DNA from 2 places in the Caballeronia sp. Lep1P3 genome. Region 1 is predicted to be linked to the other one. Evidence: predicted binding sites of a transcription regulator. Region 1 holds the regulator's gene; the other holds the start of a gene.
The links. Region 1 encodes FNR, which switches genes on or off when oxygen is low (the NO sensors DNR and NnrR bind a similar motif). Its sites were predicted from a motif close to TTGATNNNNATCAA; they were not measured.
Positions count from the first base shown of each region.

Region 2: the regulator FNR is predicted to act here: its motif matches at 2,748-2,761, upstream of LDZ27_RS29005 (universal stress protein).

Region 1 covers NZ_CP084266.1:910,463-918,417, forward strand. The annotation lists gene LDZ27_RS18730 (LysR family transcriptional regulator) at 1-663, opposite strand, end outside; gene LDZ27_RS18735 (cupin domain-containing protein) at 773-1,183, shown strand; gene LDZ27_RS18740 (SDR family NAD(P)-dependent oxidoreductase) at 1,601-2,392, shown strand; gene LDZ27_RS18745 (hypothetical protein) at 2,365-2,910, shown strand; gene LDZ27_RS18750 (response regulator transcription factor) at 3,339-3,992, shown strand; gene fnr (fumarate/nitrate reduction transcriptional regulator Fnr) at 4,191-4,979, shown strand; gene LDZ27_RS18760 (autotransporter outer membrane beta-barrel domain-containing protein) at 5,230-7,955, opposite strand, start outside.
Region 2 covers NZ_CP084265.1:2,102,427-2,110,381, reverse strand. The annotation lists gene LDZ27_RS09880 (MFS transporter) at 1-119, shown strand, start outside; gene LDZ27_RS09875 (DUF1326 domain-containing protein) at 326-928, shown strand; gene LDZ27_RS09870 (DUF2182 domain-containing protein) at 925-1,722, shown strand; gene LDZ27_RS29005 (universal stress protein) at 1,758-2,549, opposite strand; gene LDZ27_RS09860 (hypothetical protein) at 2,877-3,179, shown strand; partial or broken gene LDZ27_RS09855 (DUF1488 domain-containing protein) at 3,405-3,689, shown strand; gene LDZ27_RS09850 (zinc-dependent alcohol dehydrogenase family protein) at 3,820-4,809, shown strand; gene LDZ27_RS09845 (universal stress protein) at 4,999-5,490, opposite strand; gene LDZ27_RS09840 (hypothetical protein) at 5,516-5,869, shown strand; gene LDZ27_RS09835 (PAS domain-containing sensor histidine kinase) at 5,891-7,021, opposite strand; gene LDZ27_RS09830 (hypothetical protein) at 7,227-7,955, shown strand, end outside.

The sequences.
Region 1 (7,955 bases):
TTGCCCTTCGACCCGCACCTGCAGTTCTCGCCGCCCCTTGCGTAATTCCCACGGAAGCAACGATTCTCGTGTCGGCAATCGGAGATTGATGCAGTTATGCATTATGAGGTCCCGCGGCGTCCTCGCGGGAGGCCTGGACCGCAGGTAGCCCAGCGAACCGACAATCGACATCGTCATGTCCGGCGCGATGCGCACTGCGACCATGTCCTTCGCCACCTGGTCGCCGAGCCGCACGCCGATGTCGAACCGGTCGGCCACGATATCGGCTAAACCGTAGTCATTCAGCAACTCGATTTTGACTTCGGGATATTGGCGCAATAAAGGCTGTAGTCGTGGCCAAACATACGTGTTGGCTGCGTAATCCGTGGTGGTGATGCGAACGGTGCCACTCGGCCGATCCGTCGATCCGCGCAACGCGTCTACTTCGGCCTCGATTTCCTCGAAGCGTGGTCTGATGGCAGATAGAAGTCGTTGCCCCGCCTCGGTCAGCGAGACGCTACGAGTCGTTCGCATCAGCAGTTGCAAGCCGATGCGTCTCTCGAGGCCTGCGACGGTCCTGCTCAGCGCGGACTGGGATACGCCCAGTTGCGCGGCCGCGCGTGTGAAGCTGCTCTCCCGCGCAACGGTGATGAACGCGACAAGGTCATTAAAGTCTTCCTTCATTAATGCTCCAGAGCATAAGGGCATTCCGATTTTGCCATCTAGTCACCGGATCTACTCATGATTACATTAAGCACAGTTGGATAACGCTGTTCTTAACGAAGAGGATGAAATGGAACTGAAACGCGCAGGCTCGCAGCCGTCGATGAAAGGCCCTGAGGAATGGTTCACCGGTACGGTTCGGATCGACCCGCTCAACGCGCCCCCGCCACCCGCGCGCGTGTCGTGCGCCGCCGTGACTTTTGAGCCGGGAGCGCGCACTGCGTGGCATACGCATCCGCTCGGTCAGACGCTACTCGTCACGGCGGGATGCGGGTGGACGCAGTGTGAAGGCGAGGCGCGCGTCGAGATCCGCGCGGGCGATGTGATCTGGTGCCCGCCGGGTCACAAACACTGGCATGGCGCGACATCGACAACTGCAATGACGCACATCGCCATTCAGGAATCGCTTGACGGTAAGAACGTCGAGTGGCTGGAGAAAGTCACGGACGAGCAGTATCACGGTGGCAGCGTGCAGAAGTGATGAGTTAGACATTGCCGCCGCGTTGTTGCTGTCTGCGTCGTTGGTAGCGTCGGCGGCAGGCATCGAAAGCGAGCCCGTATGGATCGTCACGACTAACTCGCTCTGCCGAGATTGAACCGGTCAATCATCAACGTTTCCTCCGTCGCCGGTCACAAGATAAGTCCCGGAGCGCCGTCTATGCGGGCACAAACTGGGCGTTGCGCCATCTCGGAAGACCTTTGGCAAGGAGCTAAATCGTGGTTTCGCCGGGAGCAGTCGCGAGAGAACCAACCGACGCCGATCGCCCGCAAGCACGCCGTTAAGCGCCCACCGCTCATGTGATTTTTTCTCCTCCAGTGCGGAAATCATTTCGTTCGATGCGGGACGAAGGCGAGCCTATATTCGTGCTCACTTCCCCGACACGCAAAGATGAAAATAATGACGAAAGAGACACCTGTTGCGATCATCACGGGCGCGGCGAGCGGCATTGCCCAGGCGAGCGCGCAACGCCTGGCGCGCCGCGGTCATCGCGTAGTGATCGCGGATCTTCACGAATCCGCCGCCGACGACACCGCGCAGTCCATTCGCGCGAGCGGATTCGATGCGTTGCCCGTCGCGGTCGATGTCGCCAGCGAGACGAGCGTGCAAGCGATGGTCCGAACCGTGGTCTCGGAGTGGGGCCGCATCGACGCGCTGGTGAATAGCGCGGGCGTCGAGAGCGCGAAGGCGTTTCTGGACATCACGCCCGACGAATTCCGCCGCGTGCTCGAAGTCGACACGACGGGAACATGGCTGTGCTGTCAGGAGGCGATTCGCCAGATGGTCACGCAGAAGAGCGGCTCGATCGTGGATCTCAGTTCGATCGCGGGGCAAAAAGGCGGCGGCATGCTCGGCACCGCGGCGTACGCCACGTCCAAGGGCGCCATTCTCGCGATGACGAAATCGCTCGCGCGCGAGTTCGCGAAGTCGGGAATACGCGTGAACGCGGTCGCTCCTGCGTTCACGCTCACGGACTTCGTGCGCCGTCAGCTCGCGACGAAACGCGGGGGCTTCATCGATTCGATCTACGCGGCGACGCCGATGGCGCCTATCCAAAGGCAGCGGAGGTCATTGCGGGCGAGTAGTCGAGCGGCACCTTTCTCGCGCTGCCCGGCGAAACGGATGCCCTCAAGGAACGCGCACGCGTCGCGCGCGTCGACTCGTTGCCGCCGGTGCTGGAGCCGTCGCTGAAAGCGCGTTCGTCGAACGTAGGGAACCGGCGAAGCTCTGCTATCGCGTTTCCTGTCGACAACGTCGGCGCGAATCTGCCCGCGCATCTGTCCACCATCGGGGGCAACCTCTTCGAACTCGGCGAAATCACGGGCTTGCGGTTGCTCCATATCGACATGCCTGGCGAGTACGCGCAGCAATGGCATCTTGAATCGATCAACGGCGAGCCGCTCGATACCTACTATCGCTGGCTCGGACTCACGTACCTCGTCTCGCTGATGACGAATCCCGCGTTGTCCCTGCCGTGCGGCGTCGATCATGCCGGCATGCCGTCCGGTGTGCAGTTGATCGGCCCGGTGCGTGGCGATGCGCGATTGCCCGAGATATCCGAGGCGCTCGAAGCCGCGTTCGATACGGACGACGCGCTGTGTCGACCGGTCCCCGATCTCAAGGCACTTTCCGGGCCGGCGCCCGAACTGCGCTCCATCGTGACGTCGCCGCGGGTCTCCCCGGCTTCGAGCGGAGCCGACCTGGCGTGAGCATGTCAATGGCTGTGTCGCGTGTTCGGGCCTCTCGTGCGTGTGTTCATGTCGAGGCCTGCTGCACCGCCAGCCGCGATTGCCCCTGGCTGCCACGGAATCGCTGCGTTCTTAGGGTCGCAATGACTCTCAGATGTCCGTTCATGAGCCGAGGTCGAGTGTGTTTCCACAAACACGTGCTTAACGGGCAAAGTGAGTTTGCCGCAGGCACCGCAAGCAATGAGATCGTGGGGATCGAACGATGCAAGCGCCAGCGCAACATCTGCCGCCATTCCGTTCCGCTTACGCGGTTTTCCGTATCATCGAAGAAGCGCTCGCGATACCGCGCGTCATGCGCACGCGCGCCGTATCGTTCTGACCGTGGCGTTGCCGCGAGAAGCACTGCGAAAAGCAGCGCGAAACGCAGTGCGAGAAAAGGAATCGCAACCATGACGACGAAAGTGCTGATCGCGGACGACCACACGCTCGTGCGCGACGGGCTGCGGCATATCCTCGCCAACGCGACCGGCTTCCAGGTGGCCGGCGAAGCGAACGATGGCGCGAGCACGCTGGCGCTGGTGCGCTCCACGCCGGCACAAGTGCTCGTACTGGACCTTTCGATGCCGGGCCGCAGCGGGCTCGAACTGATCAAGCAGATCAAGGACGAGAAGCCCGCGCTTCGCATCCTCGTGCTGACCATGCACGCGGAACAGCAATACGCCGCACGCGCGTTCAAGGCGGGCGCATCGGGCTATCTCACCAAGGAAAGCGCGAGCGCGGAACTGATCTCGGCCGTCACCAAAGTGGCGGCGGGCGGCGCTTACGTGAGCCTCGCGATGGCGGAGCGCTTCGCGCAGAGCCTCACCGAGCCGGCGGACGCGTTGCCGCATCAACGTCTGTCGGATCGCGAATTCGAAGTCTTCCGGCGGCTGTGCGCGGGCGAATCCATCAATCAGATCGGCGAGGCGCTGTGCGTAAGCGCGAAGACCATCAGCACGTACAAGGCGCGCATTCTCGAGAAAATGCAGATGCCGCACGAAGCCGCGCTCGTGCGCTACGCCGTGCGGCACCGGCTTTTCGAAGACGAGAACGACGACGCCTGAACGCCCGGTCTCATCGCCGTCAGGATTTCCCTACACGTCTGCGCAAACGCCTACCGAAGTTTCCGCCACCGCCGATTCATTTCGGCGATGACGCGGCCAATAATCGACGAATGGACTGATGCGCCGCGCATCGAGATTCCACGCTGTCCCGGCATCCGGCTCGCGCGCGCGAACCCGACGTTCGACAGGAGGCACCGCATGTTTCCCGCAAGCGAAGCCCAATCCGTTATTCGCCACCACGAAGCGCCCGTGCCGCGCCGCGCGTTCCAGGCGACGGACCTCTCCGAGACCGGCGCGACACGCAAGCGCATTCGCTGCTCTACCTGTTCGATGCAAGGCGTCTGCATGCCGAGCGGTCTTTCTCCCGATGATTACGAGCGGCTCGACGCCCTCATCTGCTCGACGCGCGCCGTGCGCCGCGGCGAGACGCTCTACCGTGCGGGCGATGCGTTCCAGAGCGTCTATGCGGTGCGCAGCGGATGCTTCAAGACCGTCGTCGTGCATCGCGACGGCCACGAGCAGGTCACGGGCTTTCAACTCGCGGGCGATGCGCTCGGGCTCGACGGCGTCAGCGCCGACAGCCACACGTGCGACGCGATCGCGCTCGAGGACAGCGTCGTCTGCATCATCCCGTTCGATCTGCTCGAAGTGCTGTGCCGCGAGGTCAGGGCGATTCAACATCATGTGCATCGTCTGATGAGCGGCGAGATCGTGCGTGAGTCGAACCTCATGTTGCTGCTCGGGACGATGTCGGCGGAACAGCGTGTCGCGGCCTTCCTGCTCAATCTCTCGACGCGCATGAAGGCGCGCGGCTACTCGCCCGCGCAGTTCGTGCTGCGCATGACGCGCGAGGAGATCGGCAGTTATCTGGGCCTCAAGCTGGAGACCGTGAGCCGCATGTTCTCGAAGCTGCAGAAGTCCGGCGCAGTCGATGCACGCGGCAAGGAAGTGCGGATTCTGGATCAGGCGGGTCTCGAAAGCGTGTGAAGGCGGGGATCGGTGAGCGCCGTGTGTTTGCACTCGGCATGGCGCAGCGCGTGCGGTCGCGCGATGTGATGCCGCTAGTCGTCACGCGCGCCGATCGCGGAAAGGCACGGTATCGCCGGTGCCATCCGTCGACTACACCGCTGCTGCCGCTTCACCGATGAAGCGCGTGAGCTTCGCACCCGCAACGTTCGCGCTCGCCGTGACACTGGCCGGCGCGGAATCGCTGCAAGCAACCCCGCGCCGCGCCGCATTACCAGCTGAACCGATACCCCGCCTGACCGAAGACGTCGCGCCGCGCGTCGCCGCCCATGTTGTGCGCGTACTTGACGTTGACGTACAACTCGGACGCCCGGCCCATGTTCGCGCTCACGCCGAGGCCGAGTTCGTACCAGGTCCGCGCCGGCGACATGCCGAAGGACGTCTCGCCGACGGTCGTCGCGCCCGGCGAAACGAAGTCGTGCAGCACGTCCGCCGTGAGGTAGGGCGTCGCTGAACTCGTCTTCGAGTCGTTCTGCATGTTGAGCCTGAAGAGCCGGAAGCCGAGCCGCCCGCGCAAGGCATTCGATGCATTGCCGGAAACATCGGAGACGCCGTCGCTGAACGCGTTGAGCTTCTGGTACTGATAGGCCAGTTGCGCCTGCGGCTCGATGGCGACGGGCGAGCCGCCGAGCTGGAACGGCTTGCCGGCCTCGACCGACCCCGCCACGCCGAAACCGTTCTGCGCGCTGCCGCCTCCGTAGACATCGCCGAACTTGTTGCGGTAGTGCGTGAACTGCGCGACGCCATCGACATATGAGCCGTCGCGGAAATAGCGCGTGAGATAACCGCCGACGCTTTGCGCCTGCGTGGTCATCGAGCCGGTTCCGGTGCCGAGCGTCGGATCGATGCCGCGTGCGCTGTCATCGAAATTCGCGCTCGTCGTGCCGAACGTCAGGGTGACGCCCGCGTGCGTGCTGCCGCCCGCCGCGCCGTGCGACACCGTCCAGTCCTTGCCGAACTGCGCGAAGAAGGAGCGGCTGTCCGCGGAGAAACGGTCGTTGCCGTGCTCGTCGAGATTGTTTCCGCCGATACGTCCCCACACGCCGTCAGCGTGGCCGGGTTGCGCCTGGTCGAGCGCCGCGACGTCGCCCACGCGCTCGTGCAGGCGGCCGAGCGTCTCGAAGCCGTAGTCGAGGTCGAGCGACGGCGCCATCGCATAGCCGACGACTGCCGGACGATACGCCGGCACCGCCTGACTCGCCGATGCCCGCGACGACGCCCCCGGCGAGGCGTCGCCAGCGGCTTCGATCTGCGAGCGCAGATACCAGTCGTTCGCGCTCGCCGCGCCTCCGCGATACAGCATGTATTGATACGCGCCGCCTTGCACGGGCGCGGCGAGTTGAAACGCGTTCGCAGCCGATACGCCACCGACCTGAACGACGCGGATGCCGTCGCCGACCGTCGGCACGCCTGCGCCGAGGCCATGCACGCGCACGGCGGTCTGACCGGCCGCGTTTGCGCCGATGGACAACGAATCGGTTTGCGTCGCGCTGCCGCCCTGATTGAGCACGGTGTTGAGCGCGAGCGTGCCGCCGACGCCCGTATAGTCGCCGCCGACGCGCAGCCGGTTGCCCGTCTGCGCCGCCGACGAACCGAGTTGCACGAGACCGGCGTTCGTGAGGCCGCCGCCGATGGTCAACGTGCCGGACGGATCGCCGGAAAACGCGCCCAGCGCGTTCGCGACGGCGATCGTGCCTCGATTGACGACCGCGCCGGGCGCCGTGCCGTATCCGCCGAGACTCGCGCCGGCCGCGATGGTCGTCGTGCCGGTGCCGAGCGTCGCGTTGGCGTGAGCCGCATCGCCGGCCACGAGCGTGCCCGCCGCGATGTCAGTCGCGCCGGCGTAAGCGTTCGCGCCGTTGAGAACCGTGCTGCCGGCGCCCGCCTGCACGACATCGCCCGTACCGGACACGCGCCCGCCGAAGCCGACGTTGTCCGAGCGATCGAACACGAGCGCGCCGTTATCGACGACATCGCCCGCGATGCTGCCCGACGTGCCGCCGTTGCCGAGCCGAAGCGTGCCCTGCGAGATCGTCGTGCCGCCGGCATACGTGTTCGCGCCGAGCAACGTGAGCGTGCCGCTTCCCGTCTTGGTCAGCGCGCCCGCGCCGGTCACGCCTTGCGAGAGCGTCGAGGCGAAGCCCTGCGTATCGATGGTGCCGCCCGGCGCCGCTACGCTGATCGCTCGCGTGGCCGCGAGATCGAGCGCATTGTCGAGCCGCAGCGTCCCGCCGTTGAACACGACGGCGCCCGTCGGCGCGCCGATCGCGTTGTCCGCGCCGATAGCGATCGTGCCGCCGGTCAGCGTCGTCGCGCCGCTATACGTGTTGCCGCCCGCAGCGGACGGCGCCAGCGTGAGAACGCCGGCGCCCGTCTTTTCGATGCCGCCCGTTCCCGAGAGCTGTCCGGTGTACGTGCCGTTGTCCGGCTGGGCGAAGCGCACGAGCCCGTTGTCCGTGATCGCTCGCGGCAGGCTCTGCGCGCGCGCCTCGAGAACGCCGAGCGCATCGACGACGATCGACCCGGAATAGTTCGCGTTGTTGCCGGTCAGCGCGAGCGTGCCGTCCTGCACTTCCGCCCGCGTCGCGCCGGATATCGGGCCGGTCAGCGTCCAGGTGCCCTTGTCCGCCTTGTACAGCGATTCGAAGCCGCTGAACGTGCCCGAAAGCGTGCCCGTACCGTCGCCGTTGAGATAGACCGTATCGTTGCCCGCGCCGCCGTCCACGTTGCCGCTGATCGACGAGCCCGTGTAGAGACGCACCGTATCGTCGCCGCCGGCGAGCATCAGGGAGCCGATCACCTTTCCGCGATTCGTGAAGTCGACCGACCCGTTGCCGCTCGCGCCGATCACATTGCCGGGCGCCTGGATCGTGCCCGTCGCCTGGTTGACGATGGTGTTGCTGCCGGAGACGTTCTGCAGCCAGATCGCGGCGGCGT
Region 2 (7,955 bases), on a different replicon from region 1:
TGGCCGCGCCGCTCGTCGTCGCGGCGGTGAGCGTCTTCGCGCTCGCGGCTTACCGTTCGCGTCATCCCGCGACGGACGGCGAGGCGCGGTGCGCCGCCGTCGGATCGCCAGTGCATTGAAGCCGGCGGCGCGGCGCTTCCGCCGTCGATCCTAAGCGTCGCGCGCGCATGACGCTGTTCGGACTGCTTCAATAACGCGCCCATGACGCGTCGCGCATCTTTCGGGATGCTTTGCTTACCGCCCGCTTAACGCCTACAACAAGAATTGCCGGGCGATGTTGCGCCCGGCCAGTTCATCCGCCGGTCCGACCGGCAGGGAGGCGCAAGTGGGCTATCAACTGATGGGAAGCATCCTCGAAGTATGCGAGTGCAAGATCCTGTGCCCGTGCTGGGTCGGTGAAGACCCCGACAACGGCACGTGCCGCAGCGCGCTCGCGTACCACTATGAGCAAGGCGTGATCGATGGCGTCGATGTCTCCGGCAGGACGGTCGCGTTCGCGGCGTTCATCCCCGGCAACGTGCTGAAGGGCGGCTGGCGCGTCGCGATGTTCGTCGACGAAGACGCGAGCGACGCGCAGTTCGATGCGCTCGTGAGCGCGCACCGTGGCGAGCGCGGCGGACCGCTCGCGGACATCGTGAAGCTGATCGGCGAAATGGTCTCGGTGCAGCGCGCGCCGATCGAATACACGGTCGTCGAAGGCAAGGGCAGGATGAAGGTCGGCGAAGTCGTCGAGGCGGACATGGAGCCGTATCGCGGTCCGAACGGCGAGCCGACGAAACTCGTCGAAAGCATTTTTTCGACGATACCGGGGTCTGCCGCGTTCGTCGCCAAAGCCAATTCCTTTCGCCTGCGGCACGACGCGCTCGATCTCGATCTCGACTTGAGCGGACACAACGCCATTCAGGGATCCTTCAGTTTCTCGTCATGAAAAGGCGCCCGCGCGCGAGGCTTTTCGCGCCGCTTTTCGTCGCGTTGACGGCGAGCGCGTGGACCGTGCTCTGGATATGGGACGCGGGGCCGTATGCGCGCTATCTGCACACGGCGAGCTGGAACGACCTCGCGGGCATCGGCGCGCTGTGCCGCGCGCTGCCCGGCGCGAGCGCGGCGCTCGCGGCATCGCTCTACAGCGCCGCATGGCTCGTCATGATCGCCGCGATGATGCTGCCGACCGCGTTCCCGCTCTTCGACGCTTTCGCGCGCATGACCGTCGCGCGCGACGACAGGCGCACGCTGATCGCCTTGCTGATCGCGGGTTATGCAACCGTGTGGGCGCTTTTCGGCCTCGTCGCGCACGGCTTCGATTCGGCGCTTCATGCGCTCGTCGAACGGTCGCCCGCGATGCTCGCGAACGGCTGGCTCATCGGCGCGGCGATTGCCGCCGTCGCGGGGCTCTATCAGTTCAGCGCGCTCAAGCGCCGATGTCTCGACCGATGCCGCTCGCCGCTCATGTTCATCGCCGGGCATTGGCGCGGCAGGCGCGCGCGCCGCGAGAGCTTCGTGCTCGGCGCGAGTCACGGCCTTTTCTGCGTCGGCTGTTGCTGGGCGCTGATGCTCGTGATGTTCGCTATCGGCACGGCGAGCGTCGGATGGATGCTCGCGCTCGGCGCGATCATGGCTGCCGAGAAGAACCTTCGCGCGGGCAGGCGCATCGGCAAGCCGCTCGGCGTCGCGCTCATCGCGTGGTCCGCGTGGCTCGTCGTGGAGCACGCGGGCATTGTTTGAGAGGAAGCGGGTGGCGGCTTTGCTCGCCCCAAGCGTCAGTGAGACATCAGCACGGGCATCGTCATCGAGGCGAGGAACGTGCGCGTGGCGCCGCCGAGCACGAACTGCTGCCAGCGCGCATGACCGTAGCCGCGCATCGGGACGAAATTCGCGCCGAAATCCGCGCCGAAATTCGCGCCGAAATCCGCGCCGAAATCCGCGCCGAAATCCGCGCCGAAATTCCCGCCGAAATTCCCGCCGAAATTCCCGCCGAAATTCCCGCCGAAATTCCCGCCGAAATTCCCGCCGAAATTCCCGCCGAAATTCCCGCCGGGATCGGCCGGGCGCGAGAGCAGTAGGTCGCCGGCTTGCGCATCGCTGGCCGCCGCGCCCGGCGACACCGCCACGTTCGGCTCATGCCGCGCGAGACAGGCGGCGATGGCCGCGCCGTCGGTCCGCTTGCCGGCCGCTTCGCTGTGGTCCGCGTCGATCGTGACGACGGTCACGCGTTCGGCGAACTTGAGCAGCGGCAGCGTATGGTGGACGGCGCGCGCCGCTTCGCGCCCGCCGTCCCACGCGATCATCGGGTGCGTTCCCACCGACGCGAAGACGCCCGTATAGGGCACGAACAGTACCGGACGCCCCAACGACATGACGAGCGTCTCGGCAAAGTGATCGCCGATGAAGGAATCGGGATCGTTCGGATCGTCCTGGCTCGCGATGACGAGATCGGCGTATCGCGCGTAATGCGGCGCGGCGAAGGCGGCGCGCTCGTCGGTGTCGATCCACTCGCCGCGCACGTCGGCGCGCGCAAGCTCCGCGCGAAGAGACGCTCGATCGCGCCGCACTGCTTCCGGCGCAACGCCGCGTGCTGCGCGTAGTGGTCCGCGGTGCCGGCCATCACAGCGAATGCGCGCGCTGGGCTCGAACACGGCGAATAGTCCGACGACGTGCGCCTCCCGCGCGATGCGCTCGTGAGCCAGCCGCCACAGCCGCAGCCGCATGAGCGCTAGGCAACGTGCTTTCGCGGCGATACGGGCATGCGCTTGACGTGGGTCAAAGCCATCCGACGCAAATAGCGGACGATGTCCTGACGCCGCGATCCGGGCGCTGGCAGTCATGGCCCGCGTTCCGGAAACAGAAAAGAGTGGGGAGGCGGGATCATGGGACTCGGAATGCAAATCGACTTTCTCGGATTCGCCGGCTCCAGCGACGCGGAGCGCGAGGCGGGCATCGAACTCGTGCGGCTCGAGCGCAGCGCAAGAGACATCGCCGATTGCCGCCTGACGCTTGAGGCCTATCGCGATCCCTCCGGGCGCCGCCTTTTCGATGCGCGCCTCGACCTCGTCACGCGCGACTTCAAGCTGTTGCCGGTGCAGCGGAGCACGGACGCGGACATCCGCATCGCGATTCATCGCGCATTCGACAACGCGGTGCGCCTGCTTTCGCAGCGGCGCATGCCATCGCCGGCGCGCTGATGGTTGCCGGTCGCTACTTGCTTACGCATCGGCGGCCCAGTGCGCGAAAGCACGATGGACACGCGCAGGCAAACAGGCGGACGTGTCCCAGCGACGAATGGCGCGCAAGACACATCACGACGATGCTGGCGCGGGCGCGCGATGCCCTTGATCTGTATCAACGGCGGCGGGCGCATGCGGGCGGACACTGGTTGGGTATCGCGACCTGATGTGAGGACTTTCATCATGGACATCGCATTCCTGGAAGGCGCGCCGCTTTATCGGGGCGACGAACCCGCGCTCCTTTTCTACGCGCTCGCCGACGGCGAACGTATCCCGTGCACCATTTCCGCCGAGGCGTTGATGGATCACTTCGGCGCGGCGTCGTCGCGGGTGGACGACTTGCTGCACGCGTTCGACACGCATCGCGCGGATATCGAAGGCGCCGCCGAGCAATTGCTGACGAGCGTGGGGCGCACGCCGGTCAAGCTGCGCAGCGGCTACTTCCGCTTCAGCGACGGCACGGCCGCGTTGCACCCGCATCGCGACTGGAAGCTGCACGACGACGCTCATCCCGCAGACAACGCGGCGCCGCGCGAACGCAGCGCACATCGCTAATGCAGCACTAAGGCAACACTAACGCATCGCACGGAGGCGGACGATGCGCGCAATGCTCTTCGACGGAACCGGCCCGCGATTGCGCGCCGCCGATACCGACGACCCCGTTGCCGGTCCGGGGCAGCTTCTGATCGATGTGATCGCGTGCGGCGTATGCCGCACCGATCTCCATGTCGTCGATGGCGAGCTCGCGCATCCGAGGCGGCCGGTCATTCCGGGGCATGAAGTCGTCGGACGCGTGGCCGCGATCGGCGCGGGCGTGGAAGGCTTCGCGCCGGGCGACCGCGTCGGCGTGCCGTGGCTCGGCCATGCGTGCGGGCGCTGCCGCTACTGCTCGACGCATCGCGAGAATCTGTGCGATGCGCCGGGCTTCACCGGCTACACGCTCAATGGCGGCTATGCCGAGCGCATGGTCGCGGAGAGCCGCTTCTGCCTGCATCTTCCATCACGCTATTCGGACATCGAGGCCGCGCCGCTCCTGTGCGCCGGACTCATCGGCTACCGGACGCTGAAAATGGCGGGCGACGCCGAGCGCATCGGCATCTACGGTTTCGGCGCGGCAGCGCATATCGTCGCGCAGATCGCGCGGCACGAGGGCCGCACCGTCTACGCCTTCACGCGCCGCGGCGACAGCGCCGCTCAATCGCTCGCTATGCGACTGGGCGCGACATGGGCCGGCGGCAGCGACGAACGCCCGCCTGCCGAACTCGACGCCGCGCTCATCTTCGCGCCCGCCGGCGCGCTCGTGCCGGCGGCGCTCGCGGCGCTGGGCAAGGGCGGCATCGTCGTGTGCGGCGGCATCCATATGAGCGACATTCCCGCATTCCCGTATTCGCTGCTGTGGCAGGAGCGGCGCATCGCGTCGGTTGCGAACCTGACGCGCGCGGACGGGCAGGAATTCATGGCGCGCGCGGCGGCCATTGCGCTTCATGTGCAAACGCGCGTGTACGCGCTCGCCGACGCGAACGTGGCGCTCGCGGATCTCCGCGAAGGGCGCATGGTCGGCGCCGCTGTGCTGCGTATCCACGAGTGAGGCGAGAGGCGGCCGAACTGGATACGTCGAACGCTAGCGGTTCTTCAGCCGCGCCCGCTGGGGAATGCGGACGTCGCGGCACGCGCGGCTTCCGGTGGCGCATCGCCGAGCGATTTTTCGATCCCGCGAAGAACCGCACCGCCCGCGCGCGCGATGAGCGCAATGCCGACGCTGGCCGCGCCGGGCCGTTCAGTCGCTTTCGGCAGCGGCCTGCCGGCGCGCGATTTCCTCGGCGTCGTGGCCCGGCACGAGCAATACCGGCCAGCGCGAAAGTCGCAGGAAACGCTCGGCGACGCTGCCCAGCACGAGCCGCCGCCAGCCGCGCCGGCCATGCGTGCCCATCACGACGAGGTCGGCGCCGAAGTCCTGCGCGCAATGACAGATGCGCTGGGCGATGTCGTCGCCCGTCAGTTCGACTTCGGCGATGCGCGGCTTGCCGCTCACGCCCTCGCGATCCATGCGCTTCGCCGCATCGGATGTCAGGCGCCGGCCTTCGTCGAGCATGGATTCGCGCATGTCGGAATAGCACGCGGCGGCGGCGTCGTAGGCGACCGGCTGGAGATCGATCACGAACAGCGGCTGCAACTCGGCGCGATTGTCGCGCGCGATCTTGAGGGCTTCGTCGAACGCGTGCGCGGAAGTCGCGCTGCCGTCGATGGGGGCGAGGATGCGTGTGTACATGGCGGGCTCGTCACGGTGGTTTGTCGTGAACGACTTTACCGAAGGCGTCGCCGAGCGGATTGACCGGGATCAAGCGAATCCGCTAAGGCATCGAAGGGTCCGGTTGACCTGCTCGAAGGCTTCGGGCGGCACGCCGATAGAGTCGAATCAAACGGAAGGTGGAAGGAGCGACTGGACCGTCACTTGCACCACGGCACAGGGGCCGCAAGGCTTCGTGTGTTCGATCGGCGTCGAGCATCGCAACGTGGAAGGCGGCCGCTTCGTGCATCGCTTCTGCCACGCATGCACGCTCGATAGCGAACGCGACGCGGTGATCGCCGGATTGCGCGAAGGCATCGCGTGGATCGGGCTCGAGGCCGCAAGAACGATCGCGGTGTAGAACGCGGGCGCAGCGGCTCGCTCATTGGCCAGCGTCTTGCGCGAGTCCGCTCAAGGGAATGTCGACGTCGATGCGAAAGCCGTTGCCCGGAACGCTTCGAAACGCGATGACGCCGCCGAGCTGCCTCACGCGCTCGCCCATCCCGAGCAGGCCGAACGCATGCGCCGCGCGAGGCTTGGCGAGATCGGCGCCACGGCCGTTGTCCTCGATCGTCAGCCTGCAGCGGTCGCCCGCGCAGCTTGCCTCGATACGCACTTCGCTCGCGTGCGCGTGCCGCACGACGTTTGTGAGCGCTTCCTGCACGAGACGAAACATGGAAGTCGCCGCATCGCCGCCGAGTTCCATCTCTTCGCCGTCGAGATCGAGCGCGATCGAAAGACCGTGACGGCGGCGGAAATCGTTGACGAGCCATTCGATCGCGGCGAAAAGGCCGAGATCGTCGAGCACCGGCGGACGCAAACCCGCGGCGATTCGTCTGAGCGAAGCGATGACCGTGTCGATCTGCGCCCGGATGCCCCGCGTGTCGGCAAGCGAATGACGCGCGAACCCGGCGCCTTCGCGCTGTGAATCCAGTGCGGCGATCTGCATCTTGAGCGCCGCGAGCTGCTGGCCGAGATCGTCGTGCAGTTCGCGGGAAATGGTGGCCCGTTCGTCCTCCAGCGCCGCCTGAACATGCGCGGACAGTTCGCGCGCATGCTGCAGTTCGGCGAGGCGCAAGCGGTCCGTCATGTCGCGCGTGACCTTCGCGAAACCGATCAGCTTGCCGTTTTCATCGCGCAACGCCGTGACGACGACGTTGGCCCAGAAGCGCGTCGCGTCCTTGCGCACGCGCCAGCCTTCGTCTTCGATGCGGCCCTTCGATGCGGCGGCCTCCAGTTCCTTTTGCGGCTTCTTCGCGGCGATATCGTCGGACGGATAGAACACGGAGAAATGCCGGCCCACGATCTCGTGCGCATCATAGCCCTTGATGCGCCGGGCGCCGTTGTTCCATGTGACGATGTTGCCGCGTTCGTCGAGCAGAAAGATGGCGTAATCCTCGACGGACTCGACGAGCAGCCGGAAATGCGCGTCGGTCCAAAGGGGAGAAATGATCGCGCCCTCGTCCGGCGGCGCGCTCGCGAGGGAAGGGGACGAACCGCATGCAGGGCGCATCGGGTTTCTCCGTGGCTGGAATCGTGGACATCGCGACCGTTTGCAGTGTAGATGCGGCGAATGTACCCGTCACGCCGCCGCGCGGCACGGCCACGCGCGGATCGCGAAACGGTTCGCTGCGCCGGCGTTCGGTAACGCTTTGCACGCGAGAGCCGTTGCCTCGATAATGCGACGACCTTCGTCGCGCCTCACGGCTCATGCGCTCATGACCGAAATCGAATCCTCGGTGCTCGTCTTCGTGCTGCTGCTCGCGAGCACGGGCATCGGCGCGATCGTGCGGCCGGTGCTGCCCGAGGAGCACAAGGCGCAGGAGACGGTGCAACTCGTGCAGTTGGTCGTCGGCATGCTGGTCACGTTCGCCGCGCTCGTGCTGGGCCTTCTCACGGCGTCCGCGAAAACCGTGTTCGACACGACCGACAGCGACATTCGCAGCTATGCCGCCGCGATCATCGAACTCGATCACGCGATGCGCGATTACGGCGCGGACCTCGACGCCACGCGCGCGCTCATGCGCGCCTACACGGCGGCGGCGGTCGCGAGTACGTGGCCGAACGAGCCGCCTCCGGCGGGCGGCGGCTATCCGCGCATCGAGGCCGCGCCGCGCGCAAGCGGCCAGCTCGCAAGCCGCACGCTCGGCGACATGCTCGAGCGCGGCGAGCGTCAGGTGCGCCTGCTGGCACCCGCCGACGCGTATCGCCGCAAGCTCGCCGACGACATCGCCACGCGCTTCGAGCAACTGATCGCGCTGCGCTGGAAGCTGATCGACGAAGCGCACGGCTCGATCTCCTATCCGTTCGACCGCATTCTCGTCGGCTGGCTGCTCATCATCTTTCTGTGTTTCGGGCTGATCGCGCCGCGCAACGCGCTTTCGCTCGTGACCATCATGCTCGGGGCGCTGTCGATCGCGTCGGCGGTGCTCGTCATCCTCGATCTC